DNA from 4 places in the Streptomyces sp. NPDC052016 genome. Region 3 is predicted to be linked to each of the others. Evidence: riboswitches for the same ligand, from Rfam matches in the RefSeq annotation. Region 3 holds a riboswitch; each other region holds the start of a gene.

The links. Region 3 has a riboswitch for cyclic di-AMP ahead of ACIHAR_RS30145 (C40 family peptidase). Riboswitches for the same ligand answer to the same signal wherever they lie in the genome.
Positions count from the first base shown of each region.
Region 1: linked by a shared signal. The riboswitch ahead of ACIHAR_RS37150 (M23 family metallopeptidase) and the one ahead of ACIHAR_RS30145 (C40 family peptidase) in region 3 are both predicted to bind cyclic di-AMP.
Region 2: linked by a shared signal. The riboswitch ahead of ACIHAR_RS25595 (M23 family metallopeptidase) and the one ahead of ACIHAR_RS30145 (C40 family peptidase) in region 3 are both predicted to bind cyclic di-AMP.
Region 4: linked by a shared signal. The riboswitch ahead of ACIHAR_RS28875 (transglycosylase SLT domain-containing protein) and the one ahead of ACIHAR_RS30145 (C40 family peptidase) in region 3 are both predicted to bind cyclic di-AMP.

Region 1 covers NZ_JBIUBX010000041.1:33,062-40,524, reverse strand. The annotation lists gene ACIHAR_RS37155 (aldo/keto reductase) at 1-483, opposite strand, end outside; gene ACIHAR_RS37150 (M23 family metallopeptidase) at 599-1,624, opposite strand; cyclic di-AMP (ydaO/yuaA leader) riboswitch at 1,632-1,792, opposite strand; tRNA gene ACIHAR_RS37145 (tRNA-Met) at 2,108-2,181, opposite strand; gene ACIHAR_RS37140 (dihydrofolate reductase family protein) at 2,392-3,519, opposite strand; gene ACIHAR_RS37135 (MarR family transcriptional regulator) at 3,591-4,112, shown strand; gene ribA (GTP cyclohydrolase II) at 4,240-4,875, shown strand; gene ACIHAR_RS37125 (ASCH domain-containing protein) at 5,039-5,443, opposite strand; gene ACIHAR_RS37120 (NUDIX domain-containing protein) at 5,462-6,142, opposite strand; gene ACIHAR_RS37115 (DUF4406 domain-containing protein) at 6,139-6,543, opposite strand; gene ACIHAR_RS37110 (DeoR/GlpR family DNA-binding transcription regulator) at 6,695-7,463, opposite strand, start outside.
Region 2 covers NZ_JBIUBX010000021.1:115,300-122,762, reverse strand. The annotation lists gene ACIHAR_RS25620 (alkaline phosphatase family protein) at 1-93, opposite strand, end outside; gene ACIHAR_RS25615 (DUF5998 family protein) at 93-689, opposite strand; gene ACIHAR_RS25610 (GNAT family N-acetyltransferase) at 733-3,543, opposite strand; gene ACIHAR_RS25605 (HPr family phosphocarrier protein) at 3,722-4,003, shown strand; gene ACIHAR_RS25600 (GntR family transcriptional regulator) at 4,273-4,965, opposite strand; gene ACIHAR_RS25595 (M23 family metallopeptidase) at 5,153-5,908, opposite strand; cyclic di-AMP (ydaO/yuaA leader) riboswitch at 5,922-6,089, opposite strand; gene ACIHAR_RS25590 (pitrilysin family protein) at 6,673-7,463, opposite strand, start outside.
Region 3 covers NZ_JBIUBX010000027.1:90,451-97,913, forward strand. The annotation lists gene ACIHAR_RS30135 (ATP-dependent Clp protease proteolytic subunit) at 1-503, shown strand, start outside; gene ACIHAR_RS30140 (hypothetical protein) at 511-819, shown strand; cyclic di-AMP (ydaO/yuaA leader) riboswitch at 1,200-1,378, shown strand; gene ACIHAR_RS30145 (C40 family peptidase) at 1,382-1,855, shown strand; gene ACIHAR_RS30150 (ATP-binding protein) at 2,864-3,322, opposite strand; gene ACIHAR_RS30155 (helix-turn-helix transcriptional regulator) at 3,537-4,397, shown strand; gene ACIHAR_RS30160 (DUF397 domain-containing protein) at 4,407-4,649, shown strand; gene ACIHAR_RS30165 (8-amino-7-oxononanoate synthase) at 4,698-5,825, opposite strand; gene bioB (biotin synthase BioB) at 5,974-7,170, shown strand; gene ACIHAR_RS30175 (adenosylmethionine--8-amino-7-oxononanoate transaminase) at 7,163-7,463, shown strand, end outside.
Region 4 covers NZ_JBIUBX010000025.1:154,504-161,966, forward strand. The annotation lists gene ACIHAR_RS28865 (GNAT family N-acetyltransferase) at 1-354, opposite strand, end outside; gene ACIHAR_RS28870 (HAD family hydrolase) at 610-1,434, shown strand; gene ACIHAR_RS28875 (transglycosylase SLT domain-containing protein) at 1,453-1,932, opposite strand; cyclic di-AMP (ydaO/yuaA leader) riboswitch at 1,936-2,122, opposite strand; gene ACIHAR_RS28880 (CocE/NonD family hydrolase) at 2,411-4,450, opposite strand; gene ACIHAR_RS28885 (polyprenyl synthetase family protein) at 4,801-5,811, shown strand; gene ACIHAR_RS28890 (outer membrane lipoprotein carrier protein LolA) at 6,326-7,463, shown strand, end outside.

The DNA of each region.
Region 1 (7,463 bases), on a different contig from region 3:
GCGTTCGGCGGAGATGTTGGAGGCGGCGATGTGCCGCACCTTGCCCGCCTTCACCAACGCGTCGAGCGCGCCGACGATCTCCTCGACGGGCACCTCGGGCTTGTCGAAGTGGGTGTAGTAGAGGTCGATGCGGTCGGTGCCCAGGCGGCGCAGCGAGGCGTCGGCGGCGGCCTTGATGTTGGCGGCGGTCAGGCCCTGGAAGTCGGGGTGCTGGCTCACCTTCGTCGCGATCACGACGTCGTCGCGGTTGCCGCGGGCCCTGAGCCAGTTGCCGATGAGGGTCTCGGACTCACCGCCGCTGTTGCCGTCGACCCACGCCGAGTAGGAGTCGGCGGTGTCGACGAAGTTGCCGCCGGCGGCCGTGTAGGCGTCGAGCACGGCGAAGGTGGCCGCCTCGTCGGCGGTCCAGCCGAAGACGTTGCCGCCGAGGGCGAGCGGGAAGACCTCGAGGTCCGAGGAGCCGAGCTTGCGCAGAGAAGTCATGCTCCGATTCAACGCCGTGGCCGGAGGCACGCATTCCGCGCCTCCGGCCAAGGGTTCCGCAAACATCCGGGAAACCACCTCACCGGCCCCCGGAATACTCAGGAGGTACGGGACCTCAGAGGCTCAGCCCCTTGTCCCGCAGCCAGGCGGCCGGGTCGATGCCCGAGCTGCTGCCGCCGGGGTGGACCTCGAGGTGGAGGTGGGCGCCGGTGACGTTGCCGGTGGCGCCGACGCGGCCGATGACGTCACCGGTGGCGACCTTCTGGCCGACGCTGACGCTGATGGAGGACTGGTGGGCGTACCAGATCTCGGTGCCGTCGTCGAGGGTGAGCACGGTCTTGTACCCGTACGACCCGTCCCAGCCGGCCGAGGTGATGGTGCCGCTGTGCACGGCCTTGAGCAGGGTGCCGGTGGGGGCGGCGAAGTCGAGGCCGGTGTGGTACCCGGAGGACCAGTAGGCGCCGGCCTGACCGAACGTCGAGGTGATGGTGTACGAGGAGGTCGGCAGCGTGTACTGCTTGGCGAGCTCGGCCAGCCGCTCGGCCTCGGCCTTCTTCGCGGCCTCCTCGGCGGCCTTCTTCTTCGCGGCGGCGGCCTTGGCCTCCGCCTCCTTCTGGGCCTTGGCGGCCGCTTCCGCCTCCGCCTTGGCCGCGGCGGCCTCGGCGGCGGCCTGGGCCTTGGTCTCGAGCTGCGTCTGCTGCGACTCGGCCTGCGCCATGATCCGGCTGCGCAGCGCCTCGCCGGCGTCGGCCGCGCTCTCGGCGCTGTCGTCGGCGGCGAGGGTGCTGCCGAAGGCGCTGAGGGCGGGCGCGGGCTCCTCGGCGGGGGTGTCGTCGTCCGAGATCAGGGAACCCACGTTGGGGAGGTCCGGCATGGAGATGGAGACAGGCGGCTTGCCGGTGTTGGCGCTGGCCATGCCGCCCGCGCCGACGGCGGCTATGACGCCGACGCCCAGGACGGTGGAGCTGCGGGCGAGTCCGCCGCGCTGCTTGGCGACGCGGTGCCGGCCGCGTACCGGGCGAATGGACTCCGCGGTGGGGTTCCACTCCTCCCAGGGGCCCTCGTCGGTGCGGTAGCCGCCATAACCGAAGGTCTGGCTGGGCGCGCTGGGGGCTTCTGGGGCAGGCCGGTTGGACGCCACGCGGGCGTACTCCTTTCCTTCCGTCGCCTACCGGGTTAGCTGACGGGTTCGGAGCGGGAAGGTCTCCTACGCGCGTAAATCCGGCCGTGTTTCCACGGCGGCTTCCGCGTGATTCACCCCAAGGTGGTGGTTCCCCGGTTCCCTTACGGGATTCGGCGCGTGCGCACGGAGCCGCCTCTTGTGACGGCTGGGACGACCGCGCTGCGTTATCGAACGTTAATAGACCCGGGGGTTGGATTCCAAGCTGTTCCACTTGATCAACAACATTTCTGGCCTGGACTTTCGCCCCAGGAGCGGTGAAAACCGGGCGAGTTGACCACGCCTCGCGGTCGCTACAGGAGTCGCAGCGTTTTTGATGGTGACTCAGTTGTTATGCACAGGGCGCTCAGCCGATCACGGTGCGCGAGAAAGCCGTCAGGGACGTCACGGAGAAACCACCGAGGGCCGGAACCCTGTGATCGGGTTCCGGCCCTCGGCCTTGAGTAGCGGGGACAGGATTTGAACCTGCGACCTCTGGGTTATGAGCCCAGCGAGCTACCGAGCTGCTCCACCCCGCGTCGGTATGACACCAGTGTACGCCATCCGCCGGACACGAAGCGCACACCTTTGTTCAGCGGCGCCCGGGAGCCGGGGCGGGGTGGTTCACGGCGGCCGATCGCGCGGTTCCCCCGCGCCCCCCGGCGGGGAAACCCTGAGCCCGCTCAAGGGCCCCCCGCGGGAAAGCCCTGACCCCACTCACAGGGCCCGCGGGAAAGCCCAGACCCCGCTCACAGGAGATGCCGGTTCGGGGCCGCCGCCCGCTCCTCGTACTCCGGGAGGACGAGGACGTCCACGCCCGCGGCCGTCAGCAGACCGGTTCCGTCGGCGTCGGTCACGAAGGTGTTCGGCTCGCGCCAGGCGGTCACCACCCTGCGGACCCCGGCGTCGAGGACGAGCCGGGCGCAGGGGGTCGGGCGGGAGGAACGGCGGGTGCAGGGTTCGAGGCTGGTGTAGACGGTGGCCATGGGCAGCCGGGGGTCGGCGGGGTCGATCTTCGCGAGGGCCGCCTCCTCGGCGTGGACGACGGGGTCGCCGGCCTCCCGCGAGTGGCCGCGCGCCAGTTCCGTCCCGTCCGCGGCCACCACCACCGCGCCCACGCTGAACGCGGTCCGCGACGGCGGGCAGTCGGCCGCCAGCTCGCACGCGAGGGCCAGCCAGCGCCGGTCGGCGGCGGCCAGGAGCGGGCCGGCGCCGGGCGCGGTGGGCTCGTAGCGCATCAGGACGACGTCCTCGATGGGCCGCGTCTCGACGAGCCGCAGCCGGCCGCCCTGGTAGCCGCCGGGCCCGAAGAGCCGGGGCGCGTCCGGGTCGCCCACGAACAAAGGGGCCAGGGCGAGCTGGAGTTCGTCGGCGAGGCCTTCCTGGAGGAGCTGGGTGTGGACGGTTCCGCCACCCTCGACCATGAGCCGCCGCACGCCCCGGACGTCGTGGAGGTGCTCCAGGAGCCGCCGCCAGTCGAGGCCGGGGCCGAGCGGGACGACATCGGCGGCGAGGCCGAGCGACCGGGCGCGCTCGGCGCCCTGGTCGGTCGTGTACACGACCTTCTCGCCGCCCGTGTGCCAGAAGTTCGCCGCCGGGTCCAGCTCGCCGGACCCGCTGACCGTGACCTTGAGGGGATACTCCGGCTTCCCCGCCGCCCGGCGCGCGGCCCGGCGCTCGGGCGAGTTGACCAGGAGGCGGGGGTTGTCGGCGCGGATGGTGCGGGCGCCGACGAGGATCGCGTCGACGGAGGCCCGCACCTCGTCGACCCGGTCGAAGTCGGCGGGGCCGGAGAGCAGCAGGCGGTCGGGTCCGGTGTCGTCGAGGTAGCCGTCGAGGGAGACGGCGGCGGACAGCAGGACGTACGGGTACGGCATCGGCGCGGTCTCTCCGGGCTCGGTCCGACAGGGGACTTGGTTCAAGTTTGAAACAAACCTACACTGGACGCATGACGACCCGCTGGCTCACCCCCGAGGAGCAGCGCGCCTGGCGCGCGTACGTCGCCGGATACCTCCTCCTGGAGGACGCGATCGACCGACAGCTCCAGCAGGAGGCCGGCATGCCTCACCTGTACTACTCCATCCTGGCCAACCTCTCCGAGACACCGGAGCGGCGGCTGCGCATGACCGACCTGGCCGAGCGGCTGAAGATCACCCGCAGCAGGCTGACCTACGCCGTGACCCGGCTGGAGAAGGACGGGCTGGTGCGGCGGGAGGACTGCCGCTGGGACAAGCGCGGGAGCGTCGCGGTGCTGACCGACGCGGGCCTGACGGTCCTGGAGAACACGGCACCCGGACATGTCGAGACGGTACGCGCCTTCCTCTTCGACCGGCTCACACCCGAACAGGTGGGTCAGCTCGAGGAGATCTTCACGCAGGTCGCGCGGGGACTCCAGGGAGACGGCGACGACGCCCCGCCGGGGGACCCCCCGTGGCGCAGGCGGTCGTCGCCCTGCTCCGGGACCGCATGAGCCGCACCGCACAGCATTGCTTCAAAGTTCAAGCATAGGGTAGGGTCTCGATCGTGGTCTGCTTCAAATCTGAAGCAGAACGCAGAAGGCGCCCCGCGCGCGGCCCCACCGGACCCGGAGAACCCGCATGCTCGACACCCCCGCCGCCACCCCGCGTGCCCGCGTCCGGGTACCGCTGCGCTTCCACGACGGCTACGCGACCGACGCCGAACTGGTCACCTTCCACGGCCTGGCCGACGGCCAGGAGCACGTGGCCGTCGTCCTCGGCGACCCCGGCCCCCGCCCCCTCGTCCGGCTCCACTCGGAGTGCCTGACCGGCGACGTCTTCGGCTCCGCCCGCTGCGACTGCGGCCCTCAGCTGCGCGAGGCGGTCGAGCGCATAGCCGACCGCGGCGGCGTCCTGCTCTACCTCCGCCAGGAGGGCCGTGGCATCGGCCTCTACAACAAGCTCGACGCCTACGCCCTCCAGGACCAGGGCCTGGACACCTACGAGGCGAACGCCGCCCTCGGCCTGCCGGAGGACGGCCGCGACTACACGGCCGCCGCGCAGATGCTGCGGGCCCTCGACATCACCACCGTGGACCTGCTGTCCAACAACCCCGACAAGGCCGGCCAGCTCCGCGCGCTGGGCATCGACGTCCACGACCGCGTGCCGACCGGCGTCTTCACCACCCCGCACAACGTGCGCTACCTGCGCGCGAAGGTCCTGCAGACGCAGCACACGCTGCCGCTGGGGGACCTCACGGGGCTCGGCGTGGGCTGAGAAGGCACACCGGGCCATCTGCACCACGCTCCGCCGACGGAACGTCTCCGCCCCTCACCGCCCCGGCGGGACGGGTCCGCCCCTCATCGCCCCGGCGGAACAGGTCCGCCCCTCACCAGACCGGCGGGACCTGTCCGCCCCGCCGGCGGAACGTGTCCGCCCCTCACCGAGGGGCCTGTTCCACCACCCGGAACGCCAGGCACACCACGGGCGTGTCGTCCTCGACGGGCGTGCCCTCGGCGCTCCAGAACCGGCGATGGCCCGCCCGCCACTCCTCGAGGTCGGCGTCGCCCTCCCCCTCGGCCGCCGCGTGCTCCCAGGACACCCCGGCGAAGGTGGTCCGTTCGACGCCGGTGATCTCCACGGTCGCGACGCGCAGACCGTCGACGTCGAGCAGGGCGAGGCGCTCACCGACGTACTCCAGCCCCTCCGTCTCCTCCACGTACTCCGCGAGCAGGCCCGTCGTGGCCGTCTTCCGCCCCTCCAGGACGAGGGAGTTGAGCCGGACGCGCATCTCGTCGGGGCTGCCGAGCTCCAGTGCGCGCATGCCGTCGACCCGTGGCCACATGGTCGTCCTCTCCTGGTTTCACCGTTGTCCGAAGGGGCCGTCGAGCGCGGCCCACTGGAGCAGCATGATGGTCTTCGCGTCGGCGATCGCGCCGCTGCGGACCAGGGCGAGCGCCTCCGTGAAGGGCAGTTCGACGACGGTGATGTCCTCGCCCTCGTCGGCCACCCCGGCCGTGGCCGCGCCGGGCGCCAATCCGTCGTAGGGCGCGGCGAAGAAACTCAGGCGTTCGGTGACCGAGCCGGGGCTCATGTAGGCGTCGAGGACGTGCTCGACCTCGTGGACGGTCCGCCCGGTCTCCTCCTCCGCCTCACGGCGGATCGCCTCCTGCGGGTCGTCGCCGTCCAGCAGCCCGGCCGCGGTCTCCAGCAGCATGCCGTCCGGGTGCCCGTTCACGTAGGCGGGCAGCCGGAACTGACGGGTCAGCAGGACCGTACGCCGCTCCGGGTCGTAGAGCAGGATCGTCGCACCGTCGCCACGGTCGTACGTCTCGCGCCGCTCGCGGCTCCAGTGGCCGTCGTTGTGGCGGTAGTCGAAGGTGGTGCGGCGCAGGACCGCCCAGTCGCAGGCGAGGACCTCGACGTCGACGATCCGCACGCGGGGGTTGCCGATCAGGTCGCGCCCCTGGCGGTCCAGCCCGGTACGGCCGCGGGAGTCGGGCACGTCGATGCCCGGGCGCCCGGTCCGGCCGCTCTCGGTCATCGCCGGCCGCCGACGGGTGTCCCGGCGGATCCGTGCGCCTCGGTGTGACCGCCCGCGTCCACCAACTCGGCCAGATCGGTGTGGACGTCCTTGCCCTGGGCGCGGGCCCGCGCCACCATCCGGTCGGCTCCCCGCGAGGGCCCGCCGATGCGCAGGACGGCGTCGCAGCGGTCGAGGAGGCGTTCGGCGACGGGGTGGAACAGTTCCTCGAAGAGCGGGTCGTCGGGCCCGGTGCTGCCGGCCGTCTCCAGCAGCGGCAGCGCGAGCGCCTCACCGGTGACGGGCAGGTGCCCGGCCCGGAAGAGGGCGAGGGCGGCCTCGTTCATGGCCCGTACGTTCGCGGCGAGTCGGGCGGGGTCGTCGCCGGTGCCGGAACGGTACGGACCGGCGACCAGGATCATCAGGGGTGGACGGGACACGGCTCACTCCTTGGCTCGGGTTCTTTCGAAGTCGGGTGGTGATTCGCACCAGTCGCGCACACGCGCGGCTCGCATGAGTCGCGCGAGCGGCTCGGCTCGCATGTCGCGCGCACAAGTCGCTCGTACGAGTCGTTCACACGAGGAGCGTCTCGACGCCCGCCTCGCGCAGGGCGTCCAGGGTCTGCGGACCGCAGGGGTGGGTGGCGGGATCGTCCGCGGCGGCGTCGGTGACGAAGGTGTGCACGGCGTCCAGCGGGGCGACCTGACTGAACGCGCGCACGCCGAGCTTGGTCGCGTCGGCCACGGCGACCGTACGGCCGGCCTGGCCCAGGCCCGCCTGCTTGACGGCCGCGTCGTCCAGCGAGAACTCGGACCAGCCGTGCGCCGCGTGCACCCCGCCGATGGACATCACGAACAGGTCGAAGGCGAGCGACTCCAGCGTGCGCAGCGCCAACGGCCCCACCAGGGACCGCTCGCCCGGCCGCGACCGCCCGCCGACGACCAGCAACTCGATCCCGGGCCGGTCGGCCAGCCGCACCGCCGCCTGCAGACTGAGCACGGCGACGGTCAGGGGCCCGCGGGCGGCAAGGTGCTCCGCCACATGCACGGTGGTGGTCCCGGCATCGAGGAGCACCCGCGTCCCCGGCTCCACGAGCCGGGCGACAGTCGCCCCGAGCCGGTCCTTGGTCGCGGTCTGCCAGCCCTCGCGCGCCAGGAACCCACCCCCCTCCTCCCGCGCCCGCCCGGCCACGGCCCCACCGTGCACCCGCCGCACCAGCCCTTGCTTCTCCAGCGCGTCGAGGTCCCGGCGGACGGTCATCTCGGACACACCCAGCCGCTGTGCGAGCTCGGCGACGGAGACGCGGCCGTCGGCGCCCTGGACGAGGCGGAGGGTCAGATCG
Region 2 (7,463 bases), on a different contig from region 3:
CAGGTCGGCGAGGGACCCGGAGCCGTACTCGGGGACGGGGGCGGAGGAGACGGCGAGGGGTTCCGGGGCGTCCCAGGCGGCGGGCTGAGCCATCAGCGGGCGGTGTCCGCGGTCGCCTCGGAGAGCGACTGTGCGAAGACGAGCGCCTGGCGCACCGTCTCCGGGCCGTCGCCGGCCTCGCTGACGCGCAGGCTGAGGTCGTCCGCCGTCGAGTTGCCCGTGTAGCCGTGGTCGGCGTCGCAGTTGGGGTCGCCGCAGGCGGCCGGCTCCAGGTCGATGCGGGAGACGGCGCCCCAGCCGATGGTCAGCACGACCTCGCGCGGCAGGGTGCCCGGCGTGTACGACTCCGGGTTGGCCACCACGCGGCTGACGACGACCGACGAGATCCGGCCGAGCTTCACGGACTCGGTGGACGTCGTCGCGTACGGGGTCGGGGAGGTGGTGTCGGCGGCCTGCTCGTCGGTGTGGCTGACGATGAAGCGGTTGCCGGTGAGGACCAGCACGGTCACGTGCCGACGCACCTCGTTCTGGTCGAAGGTGGTCTCCTGGTGGACCAGGTACGACCGGATGGGCTCGCCGCCCACGGCGGCCTCCACCGCCTCGGCCACGAGGGCCGGGTAGTAGCCGCTGCGCTCGATCGCCGCACGCAGCCCCTGGGTCGTCGTACTGGTCTTGGCCATGCCGTCCATCCTACGGGGACCCACTGACTGCGAGGGACAGCTCACGAGCGCCTCAGTACGCGGGGAGCGTCCGGGGGCCGAGGTCGTCGCGGGCGGGCGGCGGGGCCAGGCGTACCGAGGCGCCGAGGACGCTCAGGCCGTGCGGGGCGACCACGACCGGCTCCAGGGTGACCGCGACCACCTCCGGGTGGTCGTCGACCAGGCGGGACACGTGCAGCAGCAGCTCCTCCAGGGCCGGGGTGTCGACGGGCGTGGAGCCGCGCCAGCCGAACAGGAGCGGCGCCGTCCGGATCGACCGGACCAGGGAGGTCGCGTCGCGGTCGGTGACCGGGACGAGGCGGTGCGCCATGTCGCCGAGCAGTTGCGAGGCGGCCCCGGCGAGCCCGAACGAGAGCACCGCTCCGGCCGCCGGGTCGATGACCGCGCGGACGACGGTGTCGACCCCGCGGGGGGCCATCGCCTGGACGACCGGGCGCACCTCCTGCGGCGTCCCGAACAGCTCGGTCAACTCGTCGTACGACCGCCGCAGTTGTTCCTCGTCCGCGAGGTCGAGCCGGACGCCGCCCAGGTCGGCGCGGTGCCGCAGGTGGGGTGCGGTGGCTTTGAGGGCGACGGGGTAGCCGAGGGCGGCGGCGGCCCGCGCGGCCTCGTCCGGGGAGGGGGCGGGGATCGCCCGGCGCACGGAGATGCCGTACCGGCCGAGGAGCTCGCAGGTCTCGTCGGTGCCGAGGGTGAGGCCCTGCCCGCGCGCTAGGAGCCCTTCGATCAGCCGGGCCGCGCCCCTCTCGTCGATGTCCTCGTACTCGGGCACCTTGCCGGGGTCGGCGGCCTCGCGGCGCCAGTGCGCGTACTTCACGGCCTCGGCGAGGGCGCGGACCGCGCGTTCGGCGGCGGGATAGGCGGGGATGAGGTGGGCGCCTTCGGGCGCCTCGGTCACCGGGGTGCGGCCCGGGCCGGCCTGCGGTGCCGCCGCGTCCGTCGTCGCGGCACGCGCGCGTGGGGCGGTGCTCGCGGCCGCCGACAGGGCCTCCGCCAGGCCGCCGAGCTCCACGTGCACGACGAGCACGGGCTTGGCGGGGCCGGTGGCCGTCGCCGAACGCAGGGCCTCCGCCAGTTCCGCGTCGCCGGGCGACGCCTCACCGATCGCCGGGATGGCCGTCACCACGATCGCGTCGCAGGTCTCGTCGGCCAGGGCCCGCGCCAGCGCCGCCTGGAAGTCCTCCGCCGACGCCTCCGTGGTCAGGTCGAGCGGCGGCAGCGGGCGCAGGCCCTCGGAGAGGCACGCGTCGTAGGTCAGCTGCCCCAGCGACTCGGAGTTGCCCAGGATGGCCACCCGCGGGCCTCCCGGCAGCGGCTGGCGCGCGAGCAGCAGGCCGGCGTCCACCAGCTCGGTGATGGTGTCCACGCGGATCACACCTGCCTGCCGCAGCAGCGCCGACACCGTCGCGTGCGGCAGCCGCGTGGCCCGTACGGCGTGCCCCTGCGGGGCCGATCCGGCGCCCTGCACCACCACGAGCGGCTTGACGGCGGCCGTACGCCGGGCGAGGCGGGTGAACTTGCGCGGGTTGCCGATGGACTCCAGGTACATGAGGGCGACGTCGGTGTCGGGGTCGTCGTACCAGTACTGGAGGACGTCGTTGCCGGAGACGTCGGCGCGGTTGCCGGAGGAGACGAAGGTCGACACGCCCGTGACGCCGGTGACGCCTCCGCCGCGCCGGTGCAGCCGGGACAGCAGGGCGATGCCGATGGCGCCGGACTGGGCGAACAGGCCGATGCGGCCCGGCCTGGGCATCTCCGGTGCCAGGGACGCGTTCAGCCGCACCTCCGGGGAGGTGTTGATGATCCCGAACGCGTTGGGGCCGATGATCCGCATCCCGTACGCGCGCGCTTGCCGCACGAGTTCGCGCTGGCGATCGCGGCCCTCGGGCCCGCTCTCCGCGTAGCCGGCGGCGAGGACGACGAGTCCCTGCACGCCGTGCTCGCCGCACTCGGCGACGACCTCGGGCACGCGCTCGGCCGGGACGGCGACCACCGCGACGTCGACGTGCCCGTCGATGTCGCGCACGGAACGGTGCGCGGGCACCCCGTCGAGTTCCTTGAAGTCGTCGGGGAACGCCTTGTTCACCGCGTACAGATGCCCGGTGAAGCCGGCCTCCCGGAGGTTGCCGAGGACCCTGCGGCCGACGCCGCCGGGGGTGCGGCCGGTGCCGACGACGGCGACCGAGCCCGGCACCAGCAGCCGCCGTACCGAGCGGGCCTCGGCGCGCTGCTCCCGCGCGCGCTGTACGGCAAGGGAGCGCTCGGTGGGCTCGAGGTCGAGCTCCAGGCGGACGACGCCGTCCTCGAAGCTGCGCTTCTGGGTGTACCCGGCGTCCGTGAACACCTTGATCATCTTGGTGTTGGCGGGGAGCACCTCGGCGGCGAACCGGCGGATGCCGCGCTCGCGCGCGACGGCCGCCACGTGTTCCAGGAGGGCGGAGGCCACGCCCCTGCCCTGGTGGGCGTCCTGCACGAGGAAGGCGACCTCGGCCTCGTCGGCGGGCGCGGAGGCGGGCAGGCCGTCGGCACCGATGCGGTCATAGCGTACGGTGGCGATGAACTCGCCGCCGACCGTGGCCGCGAGTCCCACCCGGTCCACAAAGTCGTGGTGCGTGAAGCGGTGGACGTCCTTGGCGGACAGACGCGGGTAGGGCGCGAAGAAGCGGTAGTACTTCGACTCGTCCGAGACCTGCTCGTAGAAGCTGACCAGGCGCTCGGCGTCATCGACGGTGATGGGGCGGACGCGCGCGGTGCCGCCGTCGCGCAGCACCACGTCGGCTTCCCAGTGGGCGGGGTACTCGTGCCGGTCCGGCGCGCTCTGCATGGGGCCCAGAGTACGGCTCGCGTACGACAACGGCGCGAGGCAGTCTGTGGAGGACGGAACGTCGGGTCGAGGCCGCGACCCGACGACCACGGCGGAACGGGACACAGACCCGTTCCGGGCACGCTTCACGTGTGGAACACTGGTCTAGACAACCCTGAACACCGAAGGGCAGCAACACATGGCTGAGCGCCGCGTCAACGTCGGCTGGGCCGAGGGCCTCCACGCCCGCCCCGCCTCCATCTTCGTCCGAGCCGCCACGGCCGCAGGCGTCCCCGTGACGATCGCCAAGGCGGGGGGCAACCCCGTCAACGCGGCCTCCATGCTGGCCGTCCTCGGTCTGGGCGCCCAGGGTGGCGAGGAGATCGTCCTCGCCTCCGACGCCGAGGGTGCGGACATCGCCCTCGACCGGCTGGCCAAGCTGGTCTCCGAGGGGCTCGAGGAGCTTCCCGAGACCGTCTGAGCCTCTGAGCCTTTGAGCCGAGACCGTCTGAGCCTCCGGGCTGAGACCGTCCGAACCTCGCTCGAAGCGCGCACCGAGCCGCGTCGCCCGTCCCGGGCGGCGCGGCTCCGCCCTTTTCCCCGGTCGTCACCGAGGCATTTCCTAGGCCGACCGGAAAAAGTCCGCGAGCGCACGAGGCAGCGCACCGGCGGAATTCCCGGGCGCGCTGGAAAAAGGGCAGCGGAAATACACCTCCGCCGAATATCCCTTCTTTGTATACGGCCCCATTGTTAATGCCGCGGGCCCGACATGTTTACTACGTGTTGCGAAGTCCTCACACGGTCGGGGCGTTCCGCGCCCGTGAAGCGCAGCCGGTGCGCGGCCGACGAGCGCTCGGCGTGCAGCGCCGTGAGCGCCCGCGCGCGTTCGCCGTCGCCGCGTGCCACCGCGTCGACGATCGCCCCGTGCTCCGCCCAGTACTCCACCGGGTTGGTCGGCGCCTCCACCGCGTACATCCAGGCGATCTTGTGGCGCAGCAGGGTGAGTGTCGACGTCAGGGTGTGGCTGCCGGAGGACTGGGCGAGCGTCTCGTGGAACCAGCCGCCCAGAGACCGCAGGTCCTCGCTGTTTCCCCTCCTGGCACGCTCCTGGCCCAGCCTCACCAGACCGCGCAGCACCTTCAGATGGGCCTCGGTGCGGCGCTGCGCGGCCCGGGAGGCTCCGAGGGGCTCCAGCAGCATGCGCATCTCCAGCAGGTCGGCGGCCTCCTGCTCGGTCGGTTCGGCGACGCACGCGCCCGCGTGCCGCCGCGTCACGACGAAGCCCTCCGCCTCGAGCGTGCGCAGCGCCTCGCGGACGGGGACGCGCGAGACGCCGTAGCGGCGGGCGAGGAGTTCCTCGGTGAGGCGGCTGCCGCGCTCGTAGACACCCGCGACGATGTCGTCCCGGATGGCCGTGCACACCGAGTGCGCCGGAATACGCATGACCGACCTCCGCCTTAATCCCCGTGAAACGTCGACGAATGACGTCCGTCGGGTGACTCTATTGCAACGAGCCGGAATTTCCGACGGCGGGCCGGAATCCATGGATATTTTTTGGACAACGAGGCTCATGAAACGGCGAAAGCCCCGGCCGCGAGGGCCGGGGCTGGACGATCTGCCGGGTACGTCGTCAGAGGCTGACGCCGTGCCCACGGAGGTAGGCGACCGGGTCGATGTCCGAGCCGTACTCCGGGCTCGTGCGGGCCTCGAAGTGCAGGTGCGGGCCGGTGACGTTGCCGGTGGCGCCGGAGAGGGCGATCCGCTGGCCCGGGGTGACCTTCTGGCCCACCGAGACACTGATGGAGGACAGATGCCCGTACTGGGTGTAGGTGCCGTCGTTCATCCGGATCACGACCTGGTTGCCGTAGGCGCCGCCCCAGCCGGCCTCGACGACGGTGCCGAGCCCCACCGCGTGCACGGGGGTCCCGCTGGAGGCGTGGAAGTCGATGCCGGTGTGGCTTCCGGATGACCACAGGGAGCCGCCGGACCGGTAGCCGGTGGACACGTAGGAGCCGGCGATCGGCGACACGAAGGTGTTGAGGCGCTTGCGCTCGGCCTCGCGCGCTGCTCGGGCCCTCGCCTCGCGCTCCTTCTTGACCTTCGCGGCCGCCTGGGCGGCGGCCTCCTTGCGCGCGGCTTCCTCCTGGGCGGCCTGCTTCTGGGCGGCGGCCTGGTCGTCGATCCGCTCGGCGACGGAGTCGCCGATGGTGACGACGGGCATCAGCCCGGTCTGCTCGACGGGGGTCTCGGCGGCGAAAGCCGGGGAGGAGGCGACGGTGCCGATGACGCCGGTGGTGGTGAGCGCCGCGATGCCCGCCGCGCGGGCGGTGGTGCGCTTCATCCGGCTGGGACGACGGTGCTTCCCGGTGGCGCAGGTGAACGCCATGAAGTTGAGCGGTCCTTTCCTTCCCTCTCGCCTACCGGGTTAGCTGACGGGTTCGGAGCAGGAAGGTCTCCTACGGGCCCCCTCGCGACTCGCGCGGGCGTCCGATTCACCCCAGGGACTGCACAGTTGGGTCCCCGGCTCCCCTGGCTCGCGCCGTACGGGGACTCGGCGATGGCTGTCCGGTGCCGCGGGTGCGGCGCACTGCCCGACGAACAGCCCGGACGAAACTAGACGGGCCCGATCTCAATCCCCAAACGGAACGCGGCTTTTGTAGCGCATGCCACAGGGCAGACAGGCAACCTCTCCCTCAATTCGGACATCAAGGGGCCCCGGTGACCGTCGGGTCACCGGGGCCTCATTGCACGCGCGCGACGCGGGGCCCGGCGGGCAGGGCGCCACGGCGAGCGGGCGGCGCGGTGAGCAGGCGGCGCGGTGAGCAGGCGCCACGGTGGGCAGGCGCCGCGGCCACGGTCCGTCCGGCCGCGCGTGACACGGGGCCCGGCGGCACGGGCGCCGCGGCGAGCGTGCGGCGCGGTGAGCGGACGCCACGGTGAGCAGGCGCCGCGGCCACAGTCGGTCCGGCCGGGCGGGTCAGGCCGCGGACGCGGGGCCTGGCACACGCCCTCCCCACGCTCGACTCCGCTCGGGCGGGAGGCCTCCCGCCGCGTCGCCCCCTCCGCCCGGCAACTGGACGCACGACGCCCCGCTCACCTGCGCCCGTGCGTCACCGTCGACTCCCGCGACCCGCTCCGCCGGACAACGCCCTACTCGGCCGAGACGACCTTGACCTCGCCGATACCCAGGGCCTCGACCGGCTCCTTGATCTGGGCGGCGTCACCGACGAGGACGGTCACCAGGCGGTCCGTCGGGAAGGCGCTCACGACCGCCGCGGTGGCCTCGACGGTGCCGGTCGCGGCGAGCTGCTGGTACAGCGTCGCCTGGTAGTCGTCGGGCAGGTGCTGCTCGACCTGGTCGGCCAGGGTGCTCGCGACAGCCGCCGCGGTCTCGTACTTCAGCGGCGCCACGCCCACCAGGTTCTGCACGGCGACGTCGCGCTCGGCGTCGGTGAGTCCCTCGGCGGCGAGCGTGTTCAGCACCTTCCAGAGGTCCTCCAGCGCCGGACCGGTGTTCGGGGTGTCGACGGAGCCGCTGATGGCGAGCATCGCGGCCCCTGAGCCGTCCGGCGCGGAGCGCAGGACCTGCCCGAAGGCGCGCACGCCGTAGGTGTAGCCCTTCTCCTCGCGCAGGACGCGGTCCAGGCGGGAGGTGAGGGTGCCGCCGAGGCAGTAGGTGCCAAGGACCTGTGCCGGCCACACGCGCGCGTGCCGGTCGGGGCCGACGCGGCCGATCAGCAGCTGCGTCTGGACGGCGCCGGGGCGGTCCACGATGACGACCCGGCCGGTGTCATCGGCGGACACCGGCGGTACGGGCCGCGGCTGGGCGGCGGAGCCCGTCCAGGCGCCCAGGGTGTCGCCGAGGAGCGCGTCCAGGTCGAGGCCCGTCAGGTCACCGACGACCACGGCGGTGGCCGTGGCGGGCCGGACGTGCTTCTCGT
Region 3 (7,463 bases):
CCGCGGCGAACGACGTGATGGCGCAGCTCATGTACCTGGAGCACAAGGACCCGGACCGGGACGTCTCGCTGTACATCAACTCCCCCGGCGGCTCGTTCAGCGCCATGACGGCCGTCTACGACACGCTCCGTTACGTCACCTGCGACGTGGAGACCGTCTGCCTGGGCCAGGCCGGCGCCTCCGCCGCCGTACTGCTGGCCGCGGGCACACCGGGCAAGCGGTACGTGCTGCCGGGCGCGCGCGTGGTGCTCCGCCAGCCGGCCCTGCCCGAGCCGATCGAGGGCCAGACCAGTGACCTCGCCGTCCGGGCCGCGGAGTTGACGCGCGTCCGCGCCCGCCTGGAGGAGATGCTCGTCCGGCACACCGGGCGCGGTGCGGAGCAGGTCTCCGCGGACCTCGAGCGGGACCGCGTCCTGGACGCACGGGAGGCCGTGGAGTACGGGCTGGCGGACGGGATCGTGCCGACCCGGCGCGTCCCGCACGGCGCGCCGGACGCGAGGTAGGCCGCCCGTGCTGCCTCCCGAGCTGCCCCCGCTGCCGGCGCTGACCCGGGCCGAGGCCGAGCTGATCGACCGTTACCTGGAGGTGGTCGACCTGCTGGGCCGCATCAACCCCGCCCACCACGGCGACACCTACCGCGGACTGCGCGCCGCCCAGGCGCTGGTCGGCCGCGCGGCCGCGCTGCGCGACGCGCTGACGCTGATGCACCAGCGCGGCGAGAACGAGCTGCACGCGCCGACGTTGGCGCGGGCGCTGCGCGTCCTGGACGGGGAGCGCCGCACGGCGCGCGTCACGGTGCCCCCGCTCCCCGACAGTTGACGCAGGCGCGTCCGGTCCGGGCGGTGTTCGCGGAGAGCGTGACGTCCGGACCGGAGCCGAAACGCACCAAACGACGTACCCCTGTTCGGCGTATCCCTGGCCGCTTTTTCCAGCCCACACGGGTTGCGCGATTGCCGGGGCCCGACACCGGAACGAAAGGTTCCTGCGCAGGTCCGGGGGCATTTCGTCTCCTTGACATCTGACCGGTCATCAGGGTGTCCACCCGAACGGGTGAGTGGTGAGTAACCCCACAAATCCCCGGTTGCGTTGGGATTTTCGGACATCGGTGCGCCAAGATCCCTGTCTGACGACAAGCCCCCGCCACAAGCGGCGGGGCGGTCCGGGCGGACGCCGAGTCCTGCCGCCGCCCGGATGACCGGTCGACAGAAGTGCATCGGCAGGAGTGGAGGACCCAAGCAAGCCGGGTCGCCGGGACGGTCGACTCCCCAGGGAGGCGCCGGGCCGAGCAGCCCTTGGGGTGAAGCCGCAGCAGCGGCCGGGCAACTTCGCCAGCCCGAATCCGACAGGTCATCCTTCACAGGCGGCTGACGAAGGGTTGCGCATGACTGCGCTCAATCGTGTCCCGTCGCTCATGGCCCGGGCCGGTACGGCCTCGGCCTTCGCCATCGCCGCCGTGGGCGGCTCGATCGTGGTCCCGGGTGTCGCCTCCGACGCCTCGGCCGCCACCGCTGCGACGAAGGCGCTCCAGGTCGCGGCCTCCAAGAAGGGTTCGCCCTACAAGTACGGGGCCACGGGGCCGAACAGGTTCGACTGCTCCGGGCTCACGCTGTACTCGTACAAGAAGGCGGGCAAGAAGCTGCCCCGTACGGCGGCCCAGCAGTACAACAAGACCCGCCACATCTCGGCGAGCAAGCGCAAGGCCGGAGACCTCGTGTTCTTCCACTCGGGGTCGTACGTCTACCACGTCGGGATCTACGCCGGTAAGGGCAAGATCTGGCACTCGCCGAAGACCGGGGACGTGGTCCGGCTGCAGAAGATCTGGACCAAGAGCGTGTGGTACGGCCGGGTCAAGTGATCTTCCGGGGCGGTGGCGGTGACCTGACGCGCCGCCGCCGCCCCGGAACGCACGCTGGTGCATGGACGGCGGTGCGGGGCGAGAGGGGTGCTCGGAGCGGGCTGTGCGGCCGGGAGCGGCGGCTTCTCGGCCACCGGCCAGCTCACGTCCGCCGTCCGCCGTCCGTCATCGGCCGGCGGGCGCCCGCGTCGCCCGACCCGCCGTGGGCGGACCGGCGGGACCGCCGCAGGACTCCGGCGACATCCGGGGTTTTCTCGCCCCCGCCGCCCCTGCCCTTTCCCGACCTCGGGGGCTGCCGCCCCCGACCCCCCGCATCGGCCCTGAACGGGCCTCGTCCTCAAACGCCGGACAGGCTGAAGTCGCCGTACCCGGCACCACAGCCGAGCCGCATGCTGGGGCAGCCGCACCCGCCCGACCGCGGGCAGTCGTGCCGCTGGGGCGGCACGAGTGGGCGCGGACGACACCCGCAACACCAGGCAGCGCGACACCCCCCAGCGCGACGCCCCACCAGCCAGGGCAGCCACACCCGCCCAACTGCGGGCAGTCGTGCCGCTGGGGCGGCACGGGTGGGCGCGGACGACACCCCGCAACGCCGGGCTGCGCGACACCCCCAGTGCGACCCCACCAGCCAGGGCAGCCGCACCCGCCCGACCGCGGGTAGTCGTGCCGCTGGGGCGGCACGGGTGGGCGCGGGCGGTACCCCGCAACGCCGGGCTGCGCGACACTCCCCCCGGGACCGAGCGCGGCGCCTTGTCAGTGCGGGGCTGTGACACGGGCGGGGAACGACTGCCGGGGCACCGATGTCAGAGGCCTCGTCGGCGCCGCCCCGTGCGTGGCAGCCGTCCGCCGGCGCCTCTGTGGGCGGTAGCCGCTCCGTGGGCGTCCCCCGCGCGGCAAGCCGCTCCGCGGGCGCCCGTGGGCTCGTCCAGAGGTCGCCGGCGACTTCCGCCGGCGCTTCGGCGGTCAGGTGTGTCCCTGCGCGGACGTCGGGACCGTCACCCGTGTGGGTCAAGGGTCTTGTTGGCCGGCGGTCGGCACCGGTTCCGCGGTGACCGACCACGGGAGGTGGATGGAGACGGTCTTGCCTCCCTCGCGGGTGGGGCGGACGCGCAGTTTGCCGCCGCACTCGGCGGTCAGCCAGCGGATGATCACCATGCCGCGGCCGTTGTCCTGCTGGACGGCGGCCGGCAGGCGCTTCGGGAAGCGCGGGTGGCTGTCGGTGACGCCGATGCGCAGCTGCTCGTCCCGGTCGAGCACGAGGTCCACCGTGAAGGTGGGTGACTGCCCGAAGGTGTGCTGTACGGCGTTGGTGGCGAGTTCGGAGACGATGAGGCGGATCGTGTCCGCCGCCTCCGTCTCGGCGGGGAGGCCCCACTCCCCGAGGGTGGTCAGCACGAACGCGCGGGCCGTGGACACCGAGGCGGGATCGCTCGGCAGAGTGACGGATGCTTCCAGATGGTCTGCCATGGCGACGTCGTCCCTTTCCCACGGGACCGGAGTCCGACACGGTGCGGATGGTTCGAGTACGGTCCCGGACTGGTGCTTCGTCGTCAGACTGCCACTGCCGCGTCCGTCACGGGTGGCGATCCACCAAGTTATGCATATATCTGTCGCCCGATGCGGTGAACTCTGCTACGGCAGAGCGTATTTGGACGGCCCGGAAGCTGTAAGGAGAACGCCCATGCAGCACGGTCCCGCGGTGCGCCGCCGGAAACTGGGCGCCGAACTGCGGGCCTTGCGCGCCCGCGTGGGTCTCACCAGTGGTCAGGCGGCCCGGCTCGTGGGCTGGCACCAGTCGAAGGTGAGCCGGATCGAGACCGGCACCAGCGGTACGAAACCGGCCGATGTGCGGTTACTCCTCGACGCCTACGGTGTGACCGATCCCCAACTGCGTGAACTGATGCTCGCGTTGGCGGGATCGGTCGAGAGTGGCGGACGGGACCACTGGGTGCATGCCTACCGCGGGGTGCTGCCGCCCGCCTACCGGGACTTCATCAGCCTGGAGTCGCAGGCCACCGCGATGCGCACGCTGGAGACGACCGTGGTGCCGGGGCTGCTCCAGACGCCCGAGTACGCGCGAGCGGTGACCCGGGCCGCCGTCGAGGGCGTCGACGAGGAGCAGGTGGACACGCTGGTGGAGGTGCGGCTGGCCCGGCAGGACGTGCTGCGCGTCCGGCCGCCGCTGGAACTGAACGCGGTGCTGGACGAGGCGGTGCTGCGGCGGGAGGTGGGCGGTCCCGAGGTCATGGCGCGGCAGCTGGAGCGGCTCATGGAGGCGGCCCGGCTGCCGCAAGTGACGCTTCGGGTACTGCCGTTCACCGCCGGAGCGCACATCGGGGTCACCGGCTCTTTCGTTATCTTCTCATTTTCGAGCACTTCTGATCTGGATGTGGTTGTTCTCGACCACTTGACGAGTAGCCTCTACCTCGAACGGAAAGAAGACCTCCAGGCCTACACGGAGGCCTTCAATGCCCTCCGGGCGCACGCTCTTTCGCCCGCAGACACACTGGAATACATCGCCGCGACAGCTGACGGCGCGTAAGGAGGCACCATGACCGCACTGCCTCGGAACGTACCTTCCAGCACCGACCTGCACGATCGCCATCATCCGCAGGGCCTGCCGTGGCTGCGCAGCAGCTACAGCACGGGAGCCAACAACTGCGTCGAGACGGCCCGCCCAGCCTCCGGACCGTGGGCCGGTCTGCTCGCCGTACGCGACTCCAAGGACCCGGCCGGTCCCGCCCTGCTCTTCTCCCCCGAGAGCTGGACAGGTTTCACGGCCGCGTTCCGCTGACCCGTCACCCCCCACCCGTCAGCCGGTGCACGGCCGTGTCACGCCGACTCATGGTCGTGCCCCGTCGATCACTCGTACAGCGCGTTCGATCTGAGCCTCGGTGAGGTCCGCGCGGGCGGTCAGCCTCAGGCGCGAGATGCCATCGGGTACGGAAGGAGGGCGGAAGCAGCCCACGGCGAGGCCTGCCGCCCGGCAGTCCGCCGCCCAGCGCACGGCCTGCTCCGGGGACGGCGCCCGCACGGAGACGACCGCGGCGTCCGGACGTACCGCCTCCAGACCCGCGGCCGTCAGCCGTGCGTGCAGGTCGCCCGCCACCGCACGCGCGCGTGCCGCGCGGTGCGGCTCGCGGCGCAGCAGTCTCAGGGCCGCCAGGGCGGCGCCCGCCGCCGCCGGGGCGAGGCCGGTGTCGAAGATGAACGTCCGCGCCGCGTTGACCAGATGGTCGATCACGCGTGCCGGGCCGAGCACGGCTCCGCCCTGGCTGCCGAGCGACTTGGACAGCGTGACCGTGACGACGACGTCCGCGGCGCCCGCCAGCCCCGCGGCGAACGGGGCGCCACGGCCGCCGTCCCCCAGAACCCCCAGCCCGTGGGCGTCGTCGACGACCAGCCCGGCGCCGTGCTCCCGGCACACCCCGGCGAGGGCGGCCAGCGGCGCCGCGTCGCCGTCGACCGAGAAGACCGTGTCGGAGACCGCCACCGCCGGGCCCGCGTGCGTGCCGAGCGCCTTGCGCACGGCGTCCGGGTCGGCGTGGGCGACCACCTGGGTGGTGCCGCGCGCCAGCCGGCAGCCGTCGATGAGCGAGGCGTGGTTGCCCGCGTCGGAGACGATCAGGCTTCCGTGCGGGGCCAGCGCGGTGACCGCGGCGAGGTTGGCCGCGTAGCCGGAGGAGAAGACCAGGGCCGCCTCGAAGCCGCAGAAGTCCGCCAGTTCCCGCTCCAGCTCGCCGTGCAGCTCGGTGGTGCCGGTGACCAGCCGGGAGCCCGTCGAGCCGCCGCCCCAGGTCCGCGCGGCCCGGGCCGCGCCCTCGGTGACCTCGGGGTGGCGGGCCAGGCCCAGGTAGTCGTTGCTCGCCAGGTCGAGGAGCGGCGAGTCGGCCGGCCGGGGCCGCAGGGTCCGTACCAGTCCGGCGCGGTGGCGCAGCTCCGCCTGCTCGTCGATCCAGCCGAACGCCATGGGTCCTCCGGGGCTTTTGTAGGTAGCGGACAGACACTAGCGGGACGGGCGGCCACCCATGGTGTGGCAATACCCACACGTCGAGGAGGGTGTGTTGTGCGATCCCTACCTTGGCCCGGAGCGGGTCGGTAGGACAGGATCGGCTCTCATGGACCTGCTGAACACGCTGGTGGACAAGGGGCTTCGGCGCGAGCTGCCGACCCGCGAGGAAGCACTGGCCGTCCTCGCGACGGCCGACGACGACCTGCTCGACGTGGTGGCCGCGGCCGGGAAGGTGCGCCGGCACTGGTTCGGGCGCCGGGTGAAACTCAACTACCTCGTCAACCTCAAGTCGGGGCTGTGCCCCGAGGACTGCTCCTACTGCTCCCAGCGGCTCGGCTCCACGGCCGGCATCCTCAAGTACACGTGGCTCAAGCCCGACGAGGCCTCCCAGGCGGCGGCCGCGGGGCTGGCCGGCGGCGCCAAGCGGGTGTGTCTGGTGGCCAGCGGGCGCGGTCCGACCGACCGGGACGTGGACCGGGTCTCCGAGACCATCAAGGCCATCAAGGAGCAGAACGAGGAGGTCGAGGTGTGCGCCTGCCTCGGTCTGCTCTCCGACGGCCAGGCGGAGCGGCTGCGCGAGGCGGGCGCCGACGCCTACAACCACAACCTGAACACGTCCGAGGGGACGTACGCGGACATCACGACCACGCACACGTACGCCGACCGGGTGGACACGGTCCAGAAGGCGCACGCGGCGGGACTGTCCGCCTGCTCCGGTCTGATCGCGGGCATGGGCGAGAGCGACGAGGACCTGGTGGACGTGGTCTTCTCGCTGCGCGAGCTGGACCCGGACTCGGTGCCGGTCAACTTCCTGATCCCGTTCGAGGGCACCCCTCTGGCCAAGGAGTGGAACCTGACCCCGCAGCGGTGCCTGCGGATCCTGGCGATGGTGCGGTTCGTGTGCCCGGACGTCGAGGTGCGCATCGCGGGCGGCCGTGAGGTGCATCTGCGCACGATGCAGCCGCTCGCGCTGCACCTGGCCAACTCGATCTTCCTCGGGGACTACCTCACCAGCGAGGGGCAGGCGGGCAAGGCCGACCTGGAGATGATCGCGGACGCCGGTTTCGAGGTGGAGGGCGCCGACCAGGTGACGCTGCCGGAGCACCGGGCCGCCGCCGCCGGCGGTGGGTGCGGGTCCCACGAGAGCGCGGGCTGCGGGTCCCACGAGAGCGCGGGCTGCGGATCGCACGAAGGCGGCGGTGTCTGCGGTTCCGCTCCGGCCGCGCCGGCCGGCGAACCCCGTACGGACCTGGTCGCCGTCCGCCGCCGCGGCGCCGGGACGGATCTCGCGCCCAATGCCTGAGCCGACCGTGTCCGAACTGCTGGAACTGGACCGGCGGCATGTGTGGCATCCGTACGGGCCGATGCCCGGCCGGGTCGAACCGCTCGTCGTGGAGTCGGCGAGCGGGGTCCGGCTGCGGCTCGCGGACGGCTCGGGCGAGCTGGTCGACGGCATGTCGTCGTGGTGGTCGGCGATCCACGGCTACAACCACCCGGTGCTGAACGAGGCGGCGCGCGAACAGCTCGGGCGGATGAGCCACGTGATGTTCGGCGGGCTCACCCACGAGCCCGCCGTCCGGCTCGCGAAGCTCCTTG
Region 4 (7,463 bases), on a different contig from region 3:
GACGAACAGCCCCTGCTCCGCCTCCAGGTTGTCGAAGGCGAAACTGGACAGGGAGCACGCCCGCCCCAGTTCGTCCGCGTCCAGCCCGATGCCCGGGCTCAGCACGGCTCCCTGGGCGTCCGAGACGCCGTACGCGAGGGCCTGGCCCCGGCCGAGACGGCCCCGCTCGTGGGGCAGGAAGCCGACCGGCTCCCGCCCCTCGTACACCACCGCCACCCGCGCGCGGGGCCGTACGTGGCCCACGGCGGCGGCGAACTCCGGCTCCATGAACGGGTTGCGCGGGACGGTGGACGCGGCGCGCAGCGCCCGCCACCGCTCTCGCTCCCCCTCGCCGAGATCCTCCGGCCTCAGCACGCGAATACGTCCACTGCTCAACCTGACCCCCCGATCAAGTCCCCCCTGGACACCTGGACGGTACCGCTCCTGGCAGTTCGGGCGGTAGGTAGCGGACCATCTTGTTGCCAACCGGTGCAGAGGCCTTTAACCGGTCCGTACCCGGCGTTGCGTCAGAAAGCTGTTGCTTCCGCAGGGCCCCGGTCCGTGCGCCGGCGGCCGATCGGGCTGAACGGCCGGTGAGTTGGGAGCGGCCGGAATCCGTATTCTCTGATCATGGCCGCACCCTTCGCAGATGCCGCGCGCTGCGCGTACCCCCTCGTCGCCACCGACCTGGACGGAACGCTGCTCCGCGGCGACGACACCTTCTCCGACCGGTCGCTCGACGCGCTCGCGCGGGTGGCGGCCGCCGGCGCCCGCCACCTGGTGGTGACGGGCCGCCCGGCACCCCGGGTGCGGCCGCTGCTGGAGAACCTGCACAGCAGGGGGCTCGCGGTGTGCGGACAGGGCGCGCAGTTGTACGACGCCGGCGCGGACCGTCTGCTGTGGTCGGTCACCCTGGACCGGGAGCTGGCCGAGACCGCGCTCGGCAAGATCGAGGCGGAGGTCGGGCTGGTGTACGCGGCCGTCGACCAGGACGGGGTGGACGGGCTGACGCTGATCGAGCCGGGCTACCGGATGCCCCACCCGACCCTGCCGGCCCTGCGCGTCGGCTCGCGCGACGACCTGTGGTGCGCGCCGATCAGCAAGGTGCTGCTGCGCCATCCCGCCCTGTCCGACGACGAGTTGGCGGCGACGGCCCGCTCGGTGGTCGGCTCGCTCGCGACCGTCACCATGTCGGGGCCGGGCACGGTGGAGCTCCAGCCGTGCGGCATCACCAAGGCGACGGGCCTGGCGCTGGCCGCCGAACACCTGGGTCTGCGGCCCCAGGACACGATCGCCTTCGGTGACATGCCCAACGACATCCCGATGTTCGACTGGGCGGCGCGCGGCGTGGCGATGGCCAACGCCCACCCCGAACTGAAGGCGGTGGCCGACGAGGTGACGACGTCGAACGAGGACGACGGCGTGGCCGTCGTCCTCGAGCGCCTCTTCCCCTAGAGGGGACGGAAGGTCCGGTCAGTACGCGCCGAACACGTTGTCGATCGAACCGTAGCGGTCCGCCGCGTAGTTGCAGGCCGCGGTGATGTTGGCGACCGGGTCGTACGGGTCGTAGGCGGTGCCGGGCACGTGGTACGCGGCGAAGGTCGGGTCGATGACCTGGAGCAGGCCCTTGGACGGGGTGCCCTTGGCCGCGTTGGAGTCCCAGAGGTTGATGGCCTTCGGGTTGCCGGAGGACTCGCGCATGATGTTGCGGTGGATGCCGTTGTACGTGCCCGGAATGCCCCGCTCCGCCATGATGGCGAGGGACTGGCGGATCCAGCCGTCGAGGTTGTTGGGGTAGCCGGCGAGGGTGGTGCCCGACGGCGTGGTGGCGGCGGAGGCGCTGGTGGCGCCGACCAGCGGGAGGGCGAGCACGGCGGCGCCGGTGCAGACGGCGGCGACGGTGCGGGCGAGGCGGGGGCGGCGGTTGCGGCGGGGCTGAGCGGCAGCGGGCATGGCGAAGTTCCTCTCCGTCGCCTGCGAGGTGAGCTGTCGGGTTCGGGCTGGGAGGTGCCCGGCCGGCCGCCGTAGGGGTACGGCGACGCGACTTCACCCCGAGCCGGTCCGGTACGTGCGTGACGTACGGCCCGGCGTTCTACCTGGGTCCCCCGCTCCTGCCGTGCGAGTGGTTCGTCGATGGGTGGTGAAGGGCGGCGGCAGGATTCGGCGGTCCGCCCGACTGGGCGGGAACGTATGCGAGAGCACATGTCCGGAACAAGTGGCTGATTCGTGGAACAGGCGTAATGACCTTGATCAGGTGTGTATGGGGTGCTTGATCCTTTGCTGCTGGAAACCGTCAACTGCCCCAGCACAGAAGTGGAATTGCGGGATCCGGTTCCAGGGATGGCTCGATGTGCGAAGTGAGCCAAGTCACCAGCGTCGACAAGAGGGGTGAATCGGACAATAAATCCCAAGTCCGTTTTAAGGGGCGGAGCTAGAGCGGTGTGCGAGGGACGCGTTTCTCCCACGTCCGGTGGAACACCACTTCGTCGCCCGCCGTGCACACCACTTCGTCGGAGGTGAAGAAGTCGACGCCGTCACAGATGATCTCCGAGCGGGTCCGCACGACCGCCTCACACGCCGGCTCCGGGCGGCGCAGCCGGATCGACCAGTCGGAGCGGGCACGGGCCGTGAGGGGGTCGTGCTCGGCGATGGTGTACGTCTCCAGCGCGTCCTCGGTGAACTCCAGTCCGTCGGGGTACACGCGCGTGCCGCCGTGGCCGGGATCGAACTCCAGCCGCCACGCGCCCTCGGCGACGTCCCGCACCACCCGCCGTTCCGGACGCGGTTCGTCCAGGGTGTCCGGGCTCCATCCGTCGGCCGCCACCCCGTGGGTCACCCCCAGGGGCGGGGACTGCCCGGCCTCCTCGAAGGCGACCGCGGGGCCGGTGTCCCGGGTCCGCACCGGCAACTCCAGGGCGCTGCCCGCCGGGTCCAGGGTGAAGCCCGCCGCCGACCCGGGCTCGGGCCAGACCCACGGCCAGTACGCCGAGGAGACGGCGAGACGGATGCGGTGGCCGGACGGGACGGCGTACCCGATGCCGTTCAGCGCGAAGGCCACGTCCTCCGTCGCGCCCGGCGTCCAGGGCACGGACCGGTCCCGGCCGTGACGGGCGGAGAGGTTCAGCACCCCGCGCGTGACCAGGGTCGAGGAGCCGTCGGGCGCCACGTCGCACACCCGCGCGACGACCTGCCCGCGCGGCACCTCGCACGTCAGCCGCAGCCGCACCCGGGGCCGCCCCAGCACCCAGGTCTCCTCGGCCACCGGGAAATCGAAGCAGGCCGACCGCGCGTCCTCCGCCCGCTGGTCCGGCGGCAGGTCGGCCTCGTGGCCGATGGGGAGCAGACGGCCGGCGTCCACCCCGGTGTGCATCGGCGAGCGCACCAGGACGGGGGCGCCGCGGAGGGTGTACGTGACGCTGCTCACGCCGGGGGAGGGCCAGGCGGGCTCGCCGACCCAGCGGCCGGGCAGGGCGGCGTGGGCCGTGGCCTGGGCGTGGGAGCCGATGACGTAGGCCCGGAGGAGCGGCTCGGCCAGGACGCCTGCGGGGGAGGCGCCGTCGGATGCGGTCCGGCCCTTCAGCCAGTGGTCCCACCAGCGGAGGGTCTCCCGGAGGAAGCCGATCGCGGGGCCGGGCGGCAGTCCGCGGTCCGGGTACTGGTGCGACCACGGGCCGATCAGGCCGCGCACCCGGTCGGACGGGAGGTGCTCGACGAGCCCGAGCACCGTGTCGCGGTACGGGTCGTGCCAGCCCCCGACCGCCAGGACGGCCGCTTCGATCGCGCCGTAGTTCTCGCGGACGCTGCCCTGCCGCCAGTACGCGTCGCGGGTCGGGTGGGCCAGCCAGGTGTGACCGGCAGGCTCCACGGCCTCCAGGCGGGCCGGCCACATCTCCCGCCAGGCGTCGCCGACGTACCGCGGGTCGGGCGGGCGGGAGGAGAAGGCGAGCAGGGCCGCGGCCCGGGCGTGCAGACCGGCGGCGAGGACGGAACCTCCCGCATAGTGCACGTCGTTGTCATAGCGGTCGTCCGTGGCGCAGACCGTGACGACCGCCTTGAGCGGCTCGGGCGCGAGGGCCGCGACCCGGAGGGGGTCGACGCCGCCCCACGAGATGCCGAACATGCCCACCTTGCCGTCGCACCAGGGCTGGGAGGCCAGCCACTCGACCACGGCCGCCCCGTCCGCCGCTTCCGTGACCGCGGACGCGTCGCCCGGCACGCCCTCGCTGTTGCCGTGCCCGCGCGCGTCCACCCGCACGGAGGCGTAGCCGTGGCCCGCGTACCAGGGATGGCGCTGCCAGTCGCGGGGCGCGGTCCAGTCGGTCAGGCGGTACGGCAGGTATTCGAGCAGCGCGGGTACCGGTTCGTTCGTCAGCGGTCGCCACACGCGCGCGTACAGGCGCGTTCCGTCGGGAAGCGGGATGCGCAGGTCCTCGTGGGCCGTCTCGTAGGGGAAGGACGGACGGTTGTGCATGAGCGGAGCCCCCGGGAGGTCGGTGGACGGGGTGCGGAGTGCGTGGAAGGGGCTGCCGGTCGTCGGAATCGACGTCTTCCTCCGCGCGGGACATGAATCCCTACTTCCTGGTCAGTCGATAAATGTCCTTTCATGTCGAATGATCAGAAACATACCGGTCGTGATCCGAAGCCGCCCGTGCTCATCCGGGCGCCTCCCGTCGCCTTCTGGTCGGGCGACCTGGGGGCCGGGGGACGTGGGGGCTTTATCAGTGATCGAAACGTGACCGGATACGCTGACTCGAGTGATGGCAGCGACCTATCGACAAACCGTGTAATCGCCGGTAGACGCCAGCAGACAGGAGACTCCTCGTGACCGTCGTCGGGCCGTTCGGGCTGAGCGTGCGGGACCAGGCTCTGGAAGCCGATGTCCAGGCAGGTTTGGCGGCTGTCGAGGAAGGCTTGCTCGAGGCCACCAAGAGTGAGGTGCCGTTCATCACGGAAGCCGCCCAGCACCTGGTGCGGGCGGGCGGTAAGCGGTTCCGGCCGCTGCTGGTGATGCTCGCGGCGCAGTTCGGTGATCGCTACGCACCCGGTGTGGTGCCGTCGGCCGTGGTGGTGGAGCTCACCCACCTGGCCACGCTGTACCACGACGACGTGATGGACGAGGCGTCCGTACGGCGCGGGGTGCCCAGCGCCAACACCCGGTGGGGGAACTCGGTCGCGGTCCTCACGGGGGACTTCCTGTTCGCCCGGGCCTCGCACATCCTCGCCGACCTCGGACCCGAGGCGGTGCGGGTGCAGGCGGAGGCGTTCGAACGGCTGGTCACCGGGCAGATCCTGGAGACCGCGGGACCCCAGGACGGGCGGGATCCGGTCGAGCACTACCTCGACGTGCTCGGCGGGAAGACCGGATCGCTGGTGGCGGTGTCGTGCCGGTTCGGGGCGATGATGTCCGGCGCCGACGACACGGTCGTGGACGTGCTGACCCAGTACGGGGAGCGGCTCGGGGTCGCCTTCCAGCTCGCGGACGACGTGCTCGACATCGCGTCGGACTCGCACGAGTCGGGGAAGACGCCGGGGACGGATCTCCGGGAGGGCATCCCCACGCTGCCGGTGCTGCGGCTGCGGGAGCGGGCGGCCCGGCTGTCCCTGCCGGAGGACATCGCGCTCTGCGAGCTGCTGGACTCCGACCTGAGCGATGACGCACGGCTCACCGAGGCGCTCGCCGCGCTGCGGGCCCACCCCGCGCTGGAACAGGCTCGGGCGGACACCGTGCGGTACGCGAAGGAGGCGCGGGCGGCGCTGGCGCCGTTGCGGGACTGCGGGGCGAAGGGGGCGTTGATGGAGCTGTGCGACGCGGTGGTGCACCGGGCTGGGTGAGGGTTCTCCGCCCTGTCGCCCGGCGGGGTCGGCCTCCTGAGACGCCGGCCTCCCACAGGCGGGGACAGCCGTGGGACCCAGGGGGCCGCATGCCCAGCCGCGGAACCCCGGCGCCCTCGCACGGCCGACGCCAAGTGGACCCACTCAGGGGCGTGGGGAACTGCGCGACCGGCCCCGACGGACCCGCACCCGGCGGACCACACCCGTGGGCGGGGCGCGTACCGGGGCCGGGGCGAAGCTCCGGGGTTGTCCGGGGCCGGGGCCGTGCGAGGCCCGGGGTTCCGGGGCTGGGACCATGCCACGCCCCCTACGGGTAACCCCCGGCCACCCCTTTCCGTGTCATACCGCAGGTGTAGGCGGAGTTGAGTCCTCGGGTTGACGAATCTCCCTGGCCGATTTGGTCAGATGGAGACCACGGAAAACACCACTCCTCACCGATTCGGGTGAGAATGGCGGCTTGGGGTGGACGTTCGCGAGATGACCAGCCGCCGCCGACGACGGAGGTAAGGCACACATGGCACCGTACGCATCCGACGACAGCACGCACGCCGGGGAGGCCGACGACCTGCGCGTCGGACGGCGCAAGGCCGCACGGTACGTCGTTCCGGTCACCGTGGCGGGTGTCGCGGCGGCGACGATCGGGCTCGTCCCGGCGATCGCCGACTCGGGCGACCCCGACCTGCCGAAGATCACCGCACAGCAGCTCATCGAGAAGATCGCCGCATCGGACGTACAGCAGCTCTCGGGCACCGTGAAGATCACCACCGATCTGGGTCTGCCCGACCTGGGCGGCCTGGAGAGCGGGCTGCTCTCCGGCGCCACGGGAGAGACGGACGGCTCCTCCGCCGACCCCTCGGCCAAGCTCACCGAACTGGCCTCCGGCACGCACACCCTGCGCGTCGCCGCCGACGGCCCCGACAGGCAGAAGCTCTCCCTGCTGGAGAACGCCGCCGAGTACAGCCTCATCCACAACGGCAAGAACGTCTGGGGTTACGACAGCTCCTCCAACGAGGTCTACCACTCCACCGTCGAGGAGGGGGCCAAGGAGGAGACGCTCGTTCCGGCCACGCCCAAGGCGCTCGCCGAGGAAGCCCTGAAGGCCGTGGATGACACCACCTCGGTCACCGTCGACGGCACCGTGCAGGTCGCCGGCCGGGACGCCTACAAGCTGCTGGTGAAGCCGAAGCAGTCCGGTTCGACCGTCGGCGCGGTCAGCGTGGCCGTGGACGCGAAGACGGGCCTGCCGCTGAAGTTCACCCTGACCCCGGCGAGCGGCGGCGCCGCCGTCGTGGACGCCGGCTTCACCCAGGTCAGCTTCACCAAGCCGGCCGCCTCCACCTTCGACTTCACCCCGCCCAAGGGCGCGAAGGTGACCGAGGAGGACGCGGCCGAGGCGCCGGAGCACTCCGGCGAGCTCGCCGAGGAGGACTTCGGCAGGGACCTGGCCGGTCTGAACGTCCTCGGTGAGGGCTGGACCTCCGTCGCCACCTTCGACACCGGCGGCGAGGGCGTCCCCTCCTCCGACGACCTTCCCGCGGAAGCGGGCGGTCTCGGCGGCTTCCTGGACTCCTTCGGCGACAAGGTCACCGGCGAGTTCGGCTCCGGCACCGTCTTCTCCACCCGCCTGATCAACGCCCTGGTCACGGACGACG